DNA from 4 places in the Paenibacillus sp. FSL R5-0744 genome. Region 3 is predicted to be linked to each of the others. Evidence: riboswitches for the same ligand, from Rfam matches in the RefSeq annotation. Region 3 holds a riboswitch; each other region holds the start of a gene.
The links. A riboswitch is a leader RNA that binds a small molecule or an ion and turns the genes downstream of it on or off. The one in region 3 is predicted to bind cyclic di-GMP.

Region 1 (4,216 bases), 370 kb from region 3:
CCGGTTTGTCACCGGCAGTCACTCTAGAGTGCCCAACATTACTTGCTGGCAACTAAAGTTAAGGGTTGCGCTCGTTGCGGGACTTAACCCAACATCTCACGACACGAGCTGACGACAACCATGCACCACCTGTCTCCTCTGTCCCGAAGGCCGCCACTATCTCTAGTGGATTCAGAGGGATGTCAAGACCTGGTAAGGTTCTTCGCGTTGCTTCGAATTAAACCACATACTCCACTGCTTGTGCGGGTCCCCGTCAATTCCTTTGAGTTTCAGTCTTGCGACCGTACTCCCCAGGCGGAGTGCTTACTGTGTTAACTTCGGCACCAAGGGTATCGAAACCCCTAACACCTAGCACTCATCGTTTACGGCGTGGACTACCAGGGTATCTAATCCTGTTTGCTCCCCACGCTTTCGCGCCTCAGCGTCAGTTACAGCCCAGAAAGTCGCCTTCGCCACTGGTGTTCCTCCACATATCTACGCATTTCACCGCTACACGTGGAATTCCACTTTCCTCTTCTGTACTCAAGTCACCCAGTTTCCAGTGCGACCTCAGGTTGAGCCCAAGGTTTAAACACCAGACTTAAATGACCGCCTGCGCGCGCTTTACGCCCAATAATTCCGGACAACGCTTGCCCCCTACGTATTACCGCGGCTGCTGGCACGTAGTTAGCCGGGGCTTTCTTCTCAGGTACCGTCACTCCGATAGCAGTTACTCTACCGGACGTTCTTCCCTGGCAACAGAGCTTTACGATCCGAAAACCTTCATCACTCACGCGGCGTTGCTCCGTCAGACTTTCGTCCATTGCGGAAGATTCCCTACTGCTGCCTCCCGTAGGAGTCTGGGCCGTGTCTCAGTCCCAGTGTGGCCGTTCACCCTCTCAGGTCGGCTACGCATCGTCGCCTTGGTGGGCCATTACCCCACCAACTAGCTAATGCGCCGCAGGCCCATCCCTCAGTGACAGATTGCTCCGTCTTTCATTCTTTCTTCAGGAAAAAAAAGAAATTATCCGGTATTAGCTACCGTTTCCGGTAGTTATCCCAGTCTAAGGGGCAGGTTGCCTACGTGTTACTCACCCGTCCGCCGCTAAGTTATTTTGAAAGCAAGCTTTCAAAATAACTCCGCTCGACTTGCATGTATTAGGCACGCCGCCAGCGTTCGTCCTGAGCCAGGATCAAACTCTCCAATTAGTATTGAAAAGAGCGATATGCTCATTTTGAAACATCTGACGAGAAAATTAATTCTCTAATTTCGGATTTCACTTTCGTGATTTCCCACTCACTCGTTGTTCAGTTTTCAAAGATCAAGTTCTCGTTGGCGCCGTTTAATGTCTCAGCAGCAACTCTTATAATATATCATGTTGTTCTCAGTAATGCAAGCTTTATTTTTCGAAAGCCGTTTATATAACTCTCTCAAACATTGCCTGTACGCTGTCTAACAACGCTTAACTATAATAACCTATCTATTCATAGAAAAGCAACCCCTAATAGAAAAATAAACAACTAGCTTAATAATTAAGCTGGTTGTTTATTTAATAGAGTTATGAATCTAGCGATGCAAATTAATAGTATTTTGCTGCAGTATACTTACTTGAAGCCTTAATAAAATCCGTATTCTTCTTACTCTTCGCTGACGATGCATCTACCGTTGTATCAATAGTAACCCATTTCCCATCCATCAACACTTCATTCCATGCATGGTATTGCGTAACGTAGCTAGTATTCCCCATCACCAATTTAGCAGGCACATCTACACTACGCAGCATTGCGGCAAAAAGAGAAGCATAGTCATAGCAGATTCCTTTTTTAGTATTCAAAGTGTTGTTAATGTTCGGAATGTAATCTGTTGTTACGTTATTAGCAAGAGAATAATCGTATTGTACATTAGCAACTACATAGTTATAGATTGCCTTAACTTTCTCTTCATCTGTTGTTTTGCCTTTTGTAAGCTCTTTTGCCTTAAGGATCGCTTTATCAGAAGAACTCCATTTCACATTCTGTACGGAGCCCAAATATACGGAATTCGAGTCACTCATGGTTACGTCTACTACTTCGGAATATAACGCTTTGTATTTATTGCCGGTTGTGTTCTCAAGAACAGAAACCTTATAAGTACCATTACCTTGTTGTAAAGGGAAGTCCTCAGCTTGTCCAGAAGCATATAAGTTATATGTATAGCTGCTGTTGTCTTTAGTGATCATGAGTTTGATTCTTTTATCTTTCGGAATATCATAGTTAATTCCAATAACACCTTGAGCCACTTTCGATGTAATCAACCAGCTTGCATCTACACTTGCGGCTTGAGCTGTGCTTACCGGAACCGCAGTAATCAGTACGAACAGCGCCACCATCATAAAATAAACCTTTTTCACGGATAAAACCCCTTTCGGTAGCTGGCTGCCATCCTTTCGGGAAGGCCCTTTAGCTTTGCGTCCCTACCTTTCGATAGGTTTGCCGTTATCGTATAAGCTCTATCTGTTCTAATTTCACTAGACAAATTAACAGAATCAGTCCAAGTAGAAATATGAATCTAAGATTCTTATATATTTTATAAAAACAAAAAAAGCCTCTTCATTCGGTAACTGGCTGCCATCCTTACGGGAAGGCCCTTTAGCTTTGCGTCCCTACCTTTCGATAGGTTTGCCGTTTATCGTGTTTAGCTTTTATAGTTCTTATACTACCATATTTATCCTCGTAAACAAGAACAAAATTGCTAGATTTACTATTATTTTATAGTTATTTCTCTGTATTTGAGTTTTCTTGTTATTTCTCGTCAACGATTAGGAAAGCTTGGCATGAACAATCAAACGATGTGTAGGATCTACTAGTGGGTCACACGTAATTAGAGTAAGAATTTTATCTTTGTTATTCCCGTCTAGAACAGACACATCACTAGGAAGTACAACAGAAATATCATAAACCTCGTAATTATAAGTCTGATCGCTAGTCTTTACCGTAATCGTATCCCCAATCACAACCTCATTCAGCCTGTTAAACAATCTGCCCGTAGTTCTAGCTCTATGTGCAGCTATTGCGGCGTTCCCTATTTCTCCTATTGGAGTTGTTTCTTTCATATGGGCCGCAGCATGCTTCATATTCGCTTTAGTAGCCCCTTCTAATACAGGTAGCTTCAGATCGATCTTATCGATCTCAATTAATGCGATAACTTTGCCACCCATTTCAATTTCCGGTTCCGGCTTTTCTGTTTCTTGCGGCTGTGCTTGTGCATCTAAAGCTGATTCCTCCGCTAGTAGCTGAGTGACCTCGGCATATCTGCTCTTTAGATCAGGTGGTGGAGTACTTTCACTGGTGCTCAGTTCAGCTGATTCTAATAGCTTATCCTGCTGCCAGTCGTTATACCATTCGTTAGCTTTTGGATAGAGCATGATAAGGATCCCCGCCAGTATGAGCACATACGAGAATTTACGCATGATTTTCACCTCCGTAGATTGGTTCTACTGAACTTTAGAATACCCATTTACGACTTCCGAAGAAGTTAATAATCACCGTCACAAACGTTACTAATACCTTAGAGATCAACACTTGAATGCCTAGTTTGTCAGTCAACAGATGCATTAGCAACAGCGATATTCCGAGTACTACCAGATTCAGTACGATAAACTTCAGCAACTGCGTCTTATCAAAACCCTTATTATTGCCACGGTCACGATCCTTGAAGGTTACTTTTTTATTCAAAATAAAGCTGTTCGCTGTCCCTGCACTATAAGAAATCACCTGTGCCAACGCATATACCATCCCAAGTGAGTTCAGTAATGTAAAGATTACGAAATCAATGAGGGTATTTACCAGACCTACAGCATTAAATTTGAGAAACTGTATGAAAGCAGTCCGAAAGTTCTTATCTGACATCTTTGTAATCCTTCCGGCGATCCACTTCTTCTTCGTTACGATATCCTATGGTCTCACTGACAATATACAACGGTCTATCCTTAGACTCGTCATAAATCCGTCCAATATACTCACCGATTACACCTAACAGCATCAGAACGATACCGTTAAAGAGCAAATTGACCCCTACAATGGAAGCCCAACCTGGAACCGTCCATGAGGTGAAAAAGATTCTTTGAAACAATACGAAGAATAAATAGAGAAAGCTGGAGAAGGAAAGAAAGAATCCGACATACGTAGCAATCTTAAGTGGCTTATGCGAAAAGGAAGTGATCCCATCCAGCGCAAAACGAATCATTTTCTTAAGAGG
Region 2 (4,216 bases), 3.1 Mb from region 3:
GGTGATGATTCTAGGTGCCCCTATAGCGGGTACTAAGTGTAATAAAATACCCTTGAGTTGTTCTACAGTAACACCCACACGAAGAGCCATGACATAATGAACACCCAATTGATCAAACTGACCCATCGAAATCAGGGCAGAGATAACTGCGATTTCCTTCCAGTCAGCTTCGATTGTGTTGCGTTGAAAAATATCGCCGTAGGCATTCCCCATAATAAATTCAGCCAAATCGGGGAAATGTTCTTTAATCGGAGCCAGTGCTTTAGCTCCGTAGTCTCCAGAGAGATTCGTGAAGTGGTTCAGACCACTGTTTACATTGTCTTTCATAAGTGACCTCCTAATTTAGGTTCAAAGTACGGTGAGCAGTCGGAGGGACCTCATCACGGTCTGTTAGCAGTTCAATGACGGCAACACGGTTGATGGCAACAGCGTCCTTGATGGCTGTTTCGAACTCCTCCGCTGTCTCACATTTGTAACCCTTAGCGCCTAGTGATTCTGCGAATTTCACAGCATCCATAGGGACTTCGTAGATAGTTCCGTCAATACGTCCTGTAGTTTTTTCCATACCTTTTAGAGCCATATCTAGCTGTTTATTATTCACAACAATGAATATGACAGGAATATCCTTGCAGACAGCAGCGTTAATCTCTGCGCCTAGCATCATAAAGCAGCCATCTCCTGTAATGCAGAAGATCGTTTCTTCTGGAGCAGCAACCTTTGCACCAATCGCCATTCCGATGGAATTACCCATGCAAGCAAAGTAAGCATCGAAAACAAAACTGCCCGGTTTCTTAACCTTGTACCATTTCGCAGCATGGAAACCGTGACTTCCATCATCAACAAAGACTGTGCTGTTATAAGGAATTAAATCACTCATCGTACTCAAGACCGATGCAAGTGAAAGGTTTGGTAAAATCGGAGGCTCTTCGGTATAATCGGAATTTGTCGGTGCTTCGCGTTTTGTGATGTTGTTCGTGTCAATATTATTGAGATAGTAAACTAGATTGTCCCGTAGATCTCCAGTCACTGGAATCGTTTTAGAGAACAATATTTTTCCGACAAAAGTCGGATCGCTATCAAACTGAATTAATGTTGCAGGATGATTTTCCCTTTTAAGATTACAAATAGTCATATCACTTAAACGTGACCCGAGAACGATAAATAGATCACTTTGATTCAGCAAGTCATCTCCATGGGTACAACCGCCTACTCCAATTGGACCGTGATAGAGTGGATGATCCCAAGCTATAGCCCCTTTACCACCTGGAGATGTAACTACAGGAATATTAAATGTTTCCGCTAATTGAATTAGCTCACTATGTGCTCCTGAGCGGTTAACGCCTTTACCCGCGATAATTATTGGATTCTTAGAGTTATTTATAGCATCAAGTACACGGTCGATATTAGCATGGCTAACCAGTGATTCGCGTTCAGGGATTACAATATTACATTCCTCTAGCAATTCCGTTTGTACATCAAAGGGAATACAAAGGTGAACTGGACCACGATTACCGCTCAAAGCAATGGATATGGCATGATTAAAGATTGTGTTAAAGTGATCTCCACGTTCAATAAGCTTGCTATATAAGGTGGCAGGTCTAAACATATCAGCTAAATCAGCTAGAAAAGAAGTAGAGTCCTGACATTGGGGAATTCCAAGCTCTTTAATAGATTGATGGCCAGTAATAAATAGGACAGGTAGGTTGTTAGCCTTAGCATGTGCTGCTGCAGTTAATAGGTTTGTTCCACCAGGACCTGAAGTACCAAAAGCTACACCTAGTTTTCCAGTTTTAAGCGCATACCCGGCTGCTTCGAAGCCGGAACTGGACTCATGTCTCCCAGGAATAAATTCAATACCGTAATCTACCATTTTAAGAACAATAGGGCAAATGGATTTCCCAATAATACCAAAGGAATGGGTAACACCTAGGTTCCGTAGTGCTTCCGACATGTAATCTGCGACTGTCTTCAAAAAATACACCTCACAAGTTGATTGTTATTTTAAAATCAAACATTAGAAAACCTGTGCTCTGAATTAGGGCACAGGTTGGTGGCATAAATCGCCATAGAGACTGAACAATTGTTCAGTCGTCTTGGTTTTCTGCAACCTGGCAGTCATGGCCTCTGATTAAAAATGAGGCTGTAGATCCATGGTTTTGCGTCATCCTCTTTCGAAGATTTTGCCAATATTAATTTTAAAATTTATAAGAAGAATTTTCCTTTACAATATATTCCTAGAGTACCTTTGTCAATATATTTTCGCAAATTAACTCGAATTTTGACGAAAGTCTTGTCCAACCTATGAAATAATAGATATAAAAAAACTCCCCCTAAGTCAAAACTTAGGAGGAGTTTTTGGACTTGTTTATATATTTTTGCAAGTGACTTAAAACTTGAAAATATGGATAGTCTTCTGTAGATTAAACACAGCCTGTGTCATTTTCTCAGTTTCTTCAGCAACGGACTGCAGGGCATTAATTTGTTCATTCATAGCGGCGGATACTTCCTCGGTGCCGGCAGCGGTTTGCTGTGTGATTGCAGAGATATTCTCTATTGCACTTGAGATTTTCAAGGCACTTTCCAACATCAGATCACTTTCAGCAGAGAAGGAAGAGATTTGCTCGGTAATATACTGCACACTTTGCACAATTTGAGCAAAGATATGAGCAGATTGAGTGATCATCTCATTCTGTACCTGTACGACTTCTTCGTTGATAGCGATATTGTCAATCGCTTGTTTGATATCAGTTTCGATGCTCCGAACTAAGCCAAAGACTTCCTTCGTTGAAGCTGTTGATTCCTCGGCAAGTTTACGAACCTCCTGTGCGACTACAGCAAATCCTCGACCATGCTCTCCGGCGCGTGCTGCTTCGATGGAGGCATTCAGCGATAAGAGGTTGGTCTGCTCAGCGATCTCTGTGATGGTTTTTGTAATCATCGTAATTCCGCGAGCATTATGAGACAGGGCTTCGATAGTATCAGCTACTTTTTGAGTAGCCTGGATGTTTTTGCGCATGCCTTCAGCTTGAGTATCAACGGACTGCCGTCCTTGTTCAACTAGTTCTAATGTATGTATTGAACGTCTGTTCATTTCTTTCGTAGAGTTCGTATAATTGGATACTTTATTCTCAATATCTTTAATAGATTCTGTCATTTCAGCGATATCCGTAGATATTTCATTTGCACCAAGAGCTAGCTCGTTAGACGAAGAGGCTACCTGTGCCATGACAATTTTCAAATTCTGATTCTTATCTTCGATTCCACGGCTTGCATCCATAACTTGACGAGTGATTTGTGATGCTTCTGTCAAAATCTTCTTGAGCTTGTCAATCATAGTATTAAAGGAACGACTTACGTCCCCCATAGACCCGTTCTCATCGGCTCTACTAGTAAAATCCCCTTTTGAAATACTATGAGATACATTCGCGATGTCATCAAAAGAAGATGTAAGCGTTCTCTCGATAAAGCGGGCCACGGGGAAAGTTAGAGCAGCAAGAACTACGATTAGAACAATACCCAAAATAATGTTGCCTAAGATCATAAAAGTAACTAAAACAGGAATGGCAAATAGTGCGGCAACGAGGTAACATCCGGCAACAATTCTTTGTTTTAACGGAAGTTTATGCATCCAGTTCATTGGTATAATGTCCTCCTTATTAATATTATGTATTGGTGTTATTATATGGGATTTAAAGGTGATTGGTCTATAGTAAGAACTGACATAAATCTTCTTTTCGGAGTAGTTCTTTAGATTTCGTGTCAAAAATCCTCATAAATAGCGGAAATTTTTGCGATAGCAGACTTTACCATCTCTAAAAGTTCTTGCGGTGAAAGTACAATAACCGAGGGACTAAAAGAAAGGATTATCCGGCAGGCCGACTCGATCGTATTAAATTCGGCATCTACGTTCACCCACTCTGCATTGCTTGTTGGCTCTATCAATTGGACAGTGACGAATCTTTCTCGCTGTAATTCTTTTAAGACAGATGTTCTAACCCTTAGCTTTACTTGATACTTTGGCAGTGCTGCTTTAAAGGCCGTGGTGGACTCTTCCCAGTACTGTTTTAAATCAAAGGCATCAGGTCTTTTAAACCACTCATGAGTCTCCTCAACGTTAACTAATCTGGACACACGAAAGGTCCGTAGTTCATCTTTGCTTTTGGCTACGACATACCATACACCGCGTTTTGCAACTAACCCAAGAGGTTCAATGAAA
Region 3 (4,216 bases):
TTCATTTCATGGTAAGGTCGCCATAAGACTGGAACTCCGGCATCACGCAGCTGTCCCAAATAGCCAGCGATCTCGTCTAGATCAGAGATTAGACTCTTATACTGAGCCGTCCCAGGCGTAACATAAGCATTAAACTTCTCTTGACTGAGACTTCTGTTTACATTGGACCATTCCGGAGAAGTCCCCGGCAAACTCTGATGGAATGTCATGGCTACAATGCCACCCTCTTGATGCCACTCCATTGCACTGTCTATAACAGCTTGTCGCTGTTCTGCGATCGTCCCTTCGGGTTGATTATTAATTGCCCCCAATTCATAACCATGTAGAACGGCATTTTGTCCCGATGTATTCTTCAGCTTATGAACCAGTTCATCTGGACTTTCTAGATAATCATGCTGGCCAGACAGGATTCCTTTGCCACGTAGATTCACCAAATTACTCAGCAGTTGCTTGGCTTCTTCAGAAGCTGATGGATTGCTTGGTATAGCCGAAGGAAGAGAGGAAGAAACACTCATAGCCTTCGGAAGACCCTTAACCTCTCCCCAAGGCAGCAAGGAAAAAATAATAAACACCGGTAATATAGTAAACAACAATCTGTTTTGCTTATAATATTTACGCAAATAAATCCTCCTTTCGGTAGCTGTACTGCCTCCACAGGTGCTAAATAAACATACCTGTTATCGGACAATCGTCTTCTGACCTAATGAGGACTATAGCTTAGTAGCTCTGCAATAACGCAGAGCCACTAAGGATCGACCTTTAATTTTCATCAATCAGGAGACATCCGGAAGATAAAGTGCACTTGCTGGAACTGTCTCTTTAGCTTGACTAGCACTTTCCCACATCAAGCGGACTCTCGCATCGCCTTCATTTTCGTAATACTCCACCTTGATATCATATAGCTGGCCAGCCTTCAGCGTTATATTACCCTTACGCTCAGTACCACTTTGCTTAGTCCAACTATCAATCACGGATTGCCCATTCACCCACACACGGATGCCATCATCTGAGGTAGTGTAAAATGTATATTGCTCATCATATAATGGCTTAATTTTACCGCTCCAACGTATGGAGAAACGATCAATCCCAAGGGCGGCATCCGGCGATCCTTGCCGCCAATTGAAATCGATAATTGCATCAGTTCTAGTAAGAGCTGCTGTTCCCGATAGCTGTATGTTGTTGTAATATTCTCCTGCAAGCCCCTTCGCAAGAGGAATGGCTTCCTCACCCTCTTCTTCGGGAGGTGCCGGCGCTGGTGCAGCGCTAGGTGTCGGTGCCAGACCAGTATTTAATTTATCTCTGGTCAGGGTATAGTTGCTATTCATAAATGTTTTAATTGTATCTGCACTGTTATTCTCGTAAAGCATTTTTCCCCAGCTCATCATATACGTCCATTTACTTTGTGATTGCTGAAGCTTCTCCAGATTAGGCATTTCACCATTCTCCCCGATCGCAATCGGTTTGCCTGCGGCTAGACTCAACAAGCTGTCATAGTATTTTTGCTGGTAATCATTTTCGTATATATCTGCTGCCAGAATATCTACTTTATCAGCACCTGGATAAGTTAGCGCATAAGGATCTGACCAAACATTGGGAGCATTCGGACTCCATACCCATAACAAATTATTTAATTTATGAACGTTAACAAAACGGTCATACATAATATTCCAAAGTTTAGAAAAGTTATTTTTCTTCCCCCACCAGAACCAGTTCCCGTTCATTTCATGATAGGGTCTCCAAAGCACCGGAACATTGGCATCGCGCAAGCTTTTTAGGGAGACTGCCACCTTATCAAGTTCAGCGATCAGATTGTTATATTGCTTGGTACCCGGTGTAACGTAACTATCGAACTCATTCTGACTAAGTGTTTTTTTTACATTATCCCAGTCATAAGAGGTGCCCGGCAGGTTAGCATGAAAAGTCATAGCTACGATCCCGCCCGCTTTATTCCAGTTGATGGCGCTGTTCACCACATTTTGACGCTGCCAGGCCATCGTTCCTTCTGACTGACCGCTGATCGCGCCCAGTTCATAACCGTGAAGAGCGGCATATTGTCCGCTGGTTCCCTTCAGCATATTGTTAATTTCATCTGGACTTTCTAAATAGTCATGTTGACCAGCAATAATACCTTTTCCTGAGATCGAGTAAAAATAGTTAAGCAGCTTTACGGCTTCAAGTGAGGCTCCTGGGGTAACTGGCGTTCCAGAATTTGAAGCAGCTATGACAACAGACGGCGAAATTCCAACAGTAAGCGGAAGTGCAGTCAGAAACAAGACGAGTGACAGAAATGCGCCAAATAATCGATACGTACGGTAAGCTTTCAAAATAATCTCCCTTTCGGTAGCCAGGCTGCCACTCTTTCGAAGGCCCTATAGCTTTGCGTCCCTACCTTTCGATAGGTTTGCCTTTTCAATTTAAGAGAAATAATCTCTCTTACCGTAAGTATCGACGACAATTAATGATATATTTAGTGTTTTTATGACTTTTTTTGATAATTGAGTCAATTTACCTGTTTCAAGAAATTTTGGATTGGTTAAATAGATAGGTTAGACCTATGAAATGAATTGTTGTAGTTCTATATCATTCCAGTCTAAAGTAATACGAATGTTATCTTCTTCTACTAATTCAGAACCCGTCTGTACCTCTATAAACTCGACATCCGTCAAAGCAAGGATCGCGTGCTTCGTTCCTTCCGGTATACGTACTACGTCCCCAGCCTTCACATTATGTTTTTTCTCATTCAGCACAATACTTGCTTCGCCGCTGACGATTGTCCAAATTTCACTACGCTTGCGATGTAATTGATAGCTGATATTATTCCCCTCGGATATAAAAATCCGTTTGGTCAGCACTTCATTGCCTTCATCATATTTCACATAATCAATAACTTTGTAATGGCCCCAGCGGCGTTCCTCGTACATCGGTCTTTGTTCAAAGGTCTTCAGCACTTCTTTAATCCGTGGGCTCTCAGCTTTATGGGTAACTAGAATCCCATCCGGGCTAGCCGCAATGATCAGATCCTTCGCACCAATTACCGTAATCGGAATATCCAGCTCATTAATCAAGCAAGTCCCCTCAGAATCCGCCGTTACAAAACCTTTTCCTACATGCTTGCTGCTCATTTCCTCTGTCAGCGTATTCCACGTTCCAAGGTCCTTCCAGAATCCATCATACGGCTGCACCACAATATGTTCTTCTTTCTCCACCACTTCATAATCAAAGCTGATGGAAGACAATAGCTTATACTGCTTCTGCAATTCTTCATATCCTAAAGGCAACCCTTTACGCTGCAAAATATCTAACAAGTACCCTAAGCGGAAGGCAAACACTCCACAATTCCACAATGCATTTTGCTCGATGAGCTGTTCTGCTTGTATACGGTCTGGTTTCTCTTGAAAGTGACTCACCTTCATAAAACCATTTCCCCCCGCCTCTTCGGTGGTAGGAATAATATATCCGTATTTCTCTGAGGCATGTTCAGGAACAACACCCATTAGTGCCAGATTTGCTCCACTTTCCAGCATGGTCCCCTCAAGCATAGCTATGGTATCGAAAAAGGATGCTTCTACATAAGGGTCAACAGGCAATATTGCTACCGTTTCCGCTGGAGAAACACCTGCCACTGAATAAAGATAGGTAGCTGTTAAGGCGATAGCCGGAAAAGTATCCCGACGCTCCGGTTCAACGATAATCGGCACATGACTTCCCAGTTGGCTTTGTATCATTTCTACTTGGCCGCGGCCGGTGGCCAGATAAGATGATTCTGCCATCCCTGCTTCCTCCAGCTGTCTCCAGACACGTTGTACCATGGATTCTGGTTCACCTTGAGGGCTTTCAAGTACCTTTAGAAATTGCTTTGAACGTGAGTCGTTGGACAACGGCCATAACCGTTTACCTGAACCGCCTGATAGAAGTACCATTTTCATAGAATGAACCCTCCTTGAATTGATATCAAAACCTATGTCTTCCGTTTGGTGGTCGTTGGAATGGATGCACTTACTAACTTTGTTAGGTAGAAACCTCTCCAAGGGATTTTGGATTTCCGATCGCTGTTATCCTCAGATTTCCTGATTGAACCGCTTCTAGCGGTAGAAATCCGAGGATAGCATATGCTTTCGAAGCTAGCTTTCCTACGGAAATCTTTCGGGCGAACACTCCGTTTCTACAGTTCCAAATTCCCTTTCCGTTCTTCACCTAACTAACTTCTTCTTAATAC
Region 4 (4,216 bases), 1.3 Mb from region 3:
TATAGTGCCATGATCAGGTGCGATGCCGGAGGTATGCGTCAGTAAATGAGCAATTGTAATCGGCTTAAAAGGATCGGCATCAAACTCCGGAAGAATAGAACTAACTGGCTGCCCCATAAAAATTTTCCCATCATCTGCCAGCTGCCAGATCGCTGTTGCCGTAAACAGCTTAGTAATAGAAGCGATTCGAAAAATTGTATCCGTTTTTAATTCTTGGTCGCTATCTTCTTCGTAACTGAAGCGTCCCCCCGCTCCATTAGCAAATATTCTTCCATAACGACTAAGAGAATAAATATAGCCATCGGCTACTTTCTTATTACAGAGATCCTCATAAAAATGATTAAGTGCCTCTAAACGGTCCTCCCTGTAATTCGCTTCATTCAGCTTGCTTAGCTCTGTGGATGATAACATTATTCGCACTCCCCCTATCATTCATTAAAAAAAAGTTATTCTCAAAAATGTAAATTTACACCTATCCTATAATACCTTTTCAATATAATAGTTACAATATGATACTTCATACACTATTAAATTAATTCAGATTATTAACCACATAAATAGCATGTACTAAAATCCTAATAATTGGTAGGTCGATTTTATATTTATTTATTTTTTACATATCTCACTTCCAGTTGGCTGCTGTTATGAATTGAGCAAAAAGCGCTGTTCTACTGAACAGCGCTTTTTGCTCAAGATGAAATTGCTCTTTTTATTCTAGTTCGGCCGGTTTTACAATAGCTGTACCTTTGTTATTCTTGGAATACTTAGCTTCGATTTTCGTGTTGTATGTATCCTTTTCTCCATCACTTATCAGCACATAACTCAGATCGACTGTCAGCTTTTCCGTCTGCCAGGTCTTAGTATTGACGAATAATTTCCACGTTACGCTTTTGGGTTGAACTGTCTCACCATCCCAGAGGTTCTCCTGGTCATAGAGTTTGATTATTCCCTTAGCTGCTGTCGGATCGGTTACCGTGAACTGCAGGACGGTCTGAGCACCGACAGTGCTAACTTTCATAGATTTTTTATAATTTTTTACCGAATCAAGCATGGAAACAGGATCGTATTGACCTTTAGAATAAAAAGAATCCCACTCCATCTTCTCCAGTCCAATCCAATACTGCGCATCAGGATCGATTGGCTCACCGTCATCGTCGTAACCTTCATCTTCAGATTCATCGATCAGTTCACTTCCGTCTACAAGATAGTAAAACTCCTTGTCATTGGCATATAGACTGTACGATGTTTCTAAAAGACTACTATCAACGGTGCCAGCTGCAGCAAAATTCGGCAGTCGATTAATATCCAGCTTCAGTGTGTTAGTGTTGCTGATACGTACCCCACCGCTCTGAATATCCTGTTTTTTGATCACATCTAAGTGAAAATTCTTTATTGCTTTAGAGGCTGCCGTTACTTTGCTAATCATTTGATCCGCGGTTACTGCTGTTGTGGTAGCGGCAGACACGACTTCAGGATTAGACATCCATCCGATCGTTCCGGACAGCAATAAAGCACCTACTGCCAAACTAGTGCCTATTGTTTTGAAAAAACTGTTCATGTACTTCCCCTTTCGGCCCCTTGCGATAATGTAACGCCGTATAGGTCGAAATAATAAAAGAGCTCAAAATTGACTACATATTCTTAGAGCTATCCTTTATGCTTCATAAGACATCCCTATGGCGGCCTGGCGATCATTTCCTTCTGTAGAAAGGCTTTAGACCCATGGCTTTGTGTCATCATCTTTCGATGATTTTACCTTTAACGCGGACATTCAATTAGTTTTAATTAGCTTACGGACGCATGTCCCACCGCTAATTTTATCATGGTTATAATTACCTGTAAACGACTTATCTTCCATTTCAATTTATCTATCGATTTACTCGTATCCTTATGTCAACGTAAAAAAAGCATAAAACTGGACTCCAGTCCGCTTTATGCTTTGCATCTAAAATTATTTTACAGGATCAAAAAGATTAGGATAAACAATATTTAACCAGCGCATCACGCACACCATGCTCATTGTTCGAACCCGTAACAGCATTCGCTGCCGCTTTTACCTCTACAGGAGAATTATTCATCGCCACGCCCATCCCCGCATAGGTAAGCATAGAAATATCATTAAAATAATTACCGATCGAGAGGACTTCTTCTTGCGGAATTCCCAGCTTCACAGCGAGATTTCTTAATGCGTTGCCCTTAGAAGATTCGGAATGCATCAAATCAACGAAAAATTCACCACTCCGCAAAATATTGTACTCAGGAGCCCAAGTACGCCATTCACGTTCAGCTTCGTCAAGGATTTCTGGCTGTGTAAATACAGTAAACTTAACAACCGGTTCACGGAAATCTTCCCAGGCTGGTAGCGTCGCTGGCACAATACGGAAGTGCTCATACATATAATTAGCTTCTTTAGTCAGATTCTCTACATTATCAACATACATATCAAAAGCAGTATTCACATCATAATGAATATTGTGCTTACGGCAATAGTCAATATAGGGGTCAAGACCACGTGCATCCATACCATATTGATGCAGCACTTCTCGATCTTCCACTCGTACCGTCGCTGCTCCATTGTGACCAAGCACGTAACCAGTCAGCCCCATTTCCTCCATGAAAGGAATCGAGTTCTGTGGACTGCGTCCCGTACACAATACGATTTGACCGCCAAGACGTGTAACCTCAGCAATAGCTTCCTTATTCTCAGAGCTTAAGTGGTGATCATCATTTAATAGCGTACCGTCCACATCTAGTGCAATCAGTTTGTATCTCATACTCCACCATCCTTGTCTTTCTTTTTCTATATTTATTGAACTTGAGGCTTTTTGTGTTAAGTGTCAGTCGCAACTACGGTGAATGTTTGGACTTCCAGCCGCTGTTGTTTCCAGATTTCTTAATTTATACCGTTTAATAGCGGATGAAATCCGGAAACAAAGGTGGTCGCTATCGCTCTTACAGGTCCAAAATTCCCCTCCGTCTCTCCCTTCTCTTATCCCAAGTTTCCAAATTCAATTTATATATCAATTTATATATCATTTTCTCTACTATCCTTCTGACCCATCTGCGCCTAAGAGTGCCAGTTCCTCTAACGTCAGTTCCCGACAAGCTCCCAGCGGCAGACTTTCATCCAGCTTCAATTCTCCCATAGATACACGTTTCAGAAAAGTGACTTTTTTGCCTACCGCCTGAAACATACGCTTCACCTGATGAAATTTTCCCTCAGTGATGATAAGTGAAATATGGGAAATCACTTTGCTGCCGCGCTCTCTTCCAAGAATGGTTAAGTGTGCAGGTAAAGTAACGTAGCCATCTTCCAGCTCCACCCCTGCTGCAAAAGCCGCGACATCATCCGCGCCTACATCGCCCTCGATGGTTGCCTCGTACGTTTTCGGGACATGCTTACGTGGCGACAGCAATTCATGGGCAAGCTTCCCATCATTAGTGATCAGCAGCAGTCCCACAGTATCCTTATCTAGCCTTCCTACAGGAAACGGTTCAAACTGTGCATATTCGTGCTTTAAAAGATCCAAAACCGTCCGATCCCGCTTGTCCTCCGTAGCTGACAGGACACCCGGGGGTTTGTTCATCATAAGATATATGAATTCACGGTAGGTAACAACCTCTCCCCCTACCTCTATTTTATCGGCATAAGGATCCACATGGAACCCACTATCTTTTACCACTGTCCCGTTCACCAATATTAAGCCTTGTTTAGCTTGTTTACGGATATCACTGCGCGACCCCACTCCAATATGGGACAACACTTTATCTAATCGTTGTTTTTTGGCGGGCTTACCTGATTGGCTCATTGTTACATCCACCTCCAGCCTGCGGGATATTCGTTCTTGAGTATGCCATCCTGCCACTTACCCCAGCCTGCGCTGTAGCCATCAATGCAGACCAAAACGTATCCCTTTTGGGCACTTCCTATTCTAATAGAGAGACGTTCTTGAGAAATCGACAACGTCTCTCCTTTAAGATAGGAAATAGCTTCATGATTCGTACTGGAGAGTGAGACACTTCGGCAGCTTTCTTCCGGATGCAAAGCTGTAGCCATTGGATGCCCTGGAATAAATCTTCCGTTACGGATTTGTCCTACATACCATCCCGGGCGGATCGTCTTTAATCCATTTAGTCTTTCCTTAGGAAGTGGAGAAATGTACAGATGATCACCGAACAGAACCGGATATCCTTGCGGTTCCCAACCAAGCTGATC

Region 1: it holds a riboswitch for cyclic di-GMP, as region 3 does, so the genes downstream of both, MKY19_RS03180 (transglutaminase-like domain-containing protein) here and MKY19_RS04750 (glycosyl hydrolase) in region 3, are expected to answer to the same signal.
Region 2: it holds a riboswitch for cyclic di-GMP, as region 3 does, so the genes downstream of both, MKY19_RS21190 (thiamine pyrophosphate-binding protein) here and MKY19_RS04750 (glycosyl hydrolase) in region 3, are expected to answer to the same signal.
Region 4: it holds a riboswitch for cyclic di-GMP, as region 3 does, so the genes downstream of both, MKY19_RS10230 (DUF6612 family protein) here and MKY19_RS04750 (glycosyl hydrolase) in region 3, are expected to answer to the same signal.

Annotation. Positions count from the first base shown of each region.
Region 1 covers NZ_CP150228.1:703,200-707,415, reverse strand. Annotated here, with positions in the region: rRNA gene MKY19_RS03185 (16S ribosomal RNA) at 1-1,188, opposite strand, end outside; gene MKY19_RS03180 (transglutaminase-like domain-containing protein) at 1,560-2,369, opposite strand; cyclic di-GMP riboswitch class I at 2,383-2,463, opposite strand; cyclic di-GMP riboswitch class I at 2,572-2,652, opposite strand; gene MKY19_RS03175 (class D sortase) at 2,778-3,428, opposite strand; gene MKY19_RS03170 (GtrA family protein) at 3,463-3,867, opposite strand; gene MKY19_RS03165 (glycosyltransferase family 2 protein) at 3,857-4,216, opposite strand, start outside.
Region 2 covers NZ_CP150228.1:4,781,316-4,785,531, reverse strand. Annotated here, with positions in the region: gene MKY19_RS21195 (carboxymuconolactone decarboxylase family protein) at 1-327, opposite strand, end outside; gene MKY19_RS21190 (thiamine pyrophosphate-binding protein) at 338-1,981, opposite strand; cyclic di-GMP riboswitch class I at 2,100-2,195, opposite strand; gene MKY19_RS21185 (HAMP domain-containing methyl-accepting chemotaxis protein) at 2,387-3,637, opposite strand; gene MKY19_RS21180 (YafY family protein) at 3,760-4,216, opposite strand, start outside.
Region 3 covers NZ_CP150228.1:1,076,190-1,080,405, reverse strand. Annotated here, with positions in the region: gene MKY19_RS04755 (glycosyl hydrolase) at 1-620, opposite strand, end outside; gene MKY19_RS04750 (glycosyl hydrolase) at 774-2,324, opposite strand; cyclic di-GMP riboswitch class I at 2,337-2,416, opposite strand; gene MKY19_RS04745 (sugar phosphate nucleotidyltransferase) at 2,553-3,926, opposite strand; gene MKY19_RS04740 (hypothetical protein) at 4,009-4,194, opposite strand.
Region 4 covers NZ_CP150228.1:2,382,686-2,386,901, reverse strand. Annotated here, with positions in the region: gene MKY19_RS10235 (serine hydrolase domain-containing protein) at 1-411, opposite strand, end outside; gene MKY19_RS10230 (DUF6612 family protein) at 710-1,558, opposite strand; cyclic di-GMP riboswitch class I at 1,676-1,767, opposite strand; gene MKY19_RS10225 (Cof-type HAD-IIB family hydrolase) at 1,974-2,774, opposite strand; gene MKY19_RS10220 (pseudouridine synthase) at 3,045-3,809, opposite strand; gene MKY19_RS10215 (RsmB/NOP family class I SAM-dependent RNA methyltransferase) at 3,812-4,216, opposite strand, start outside.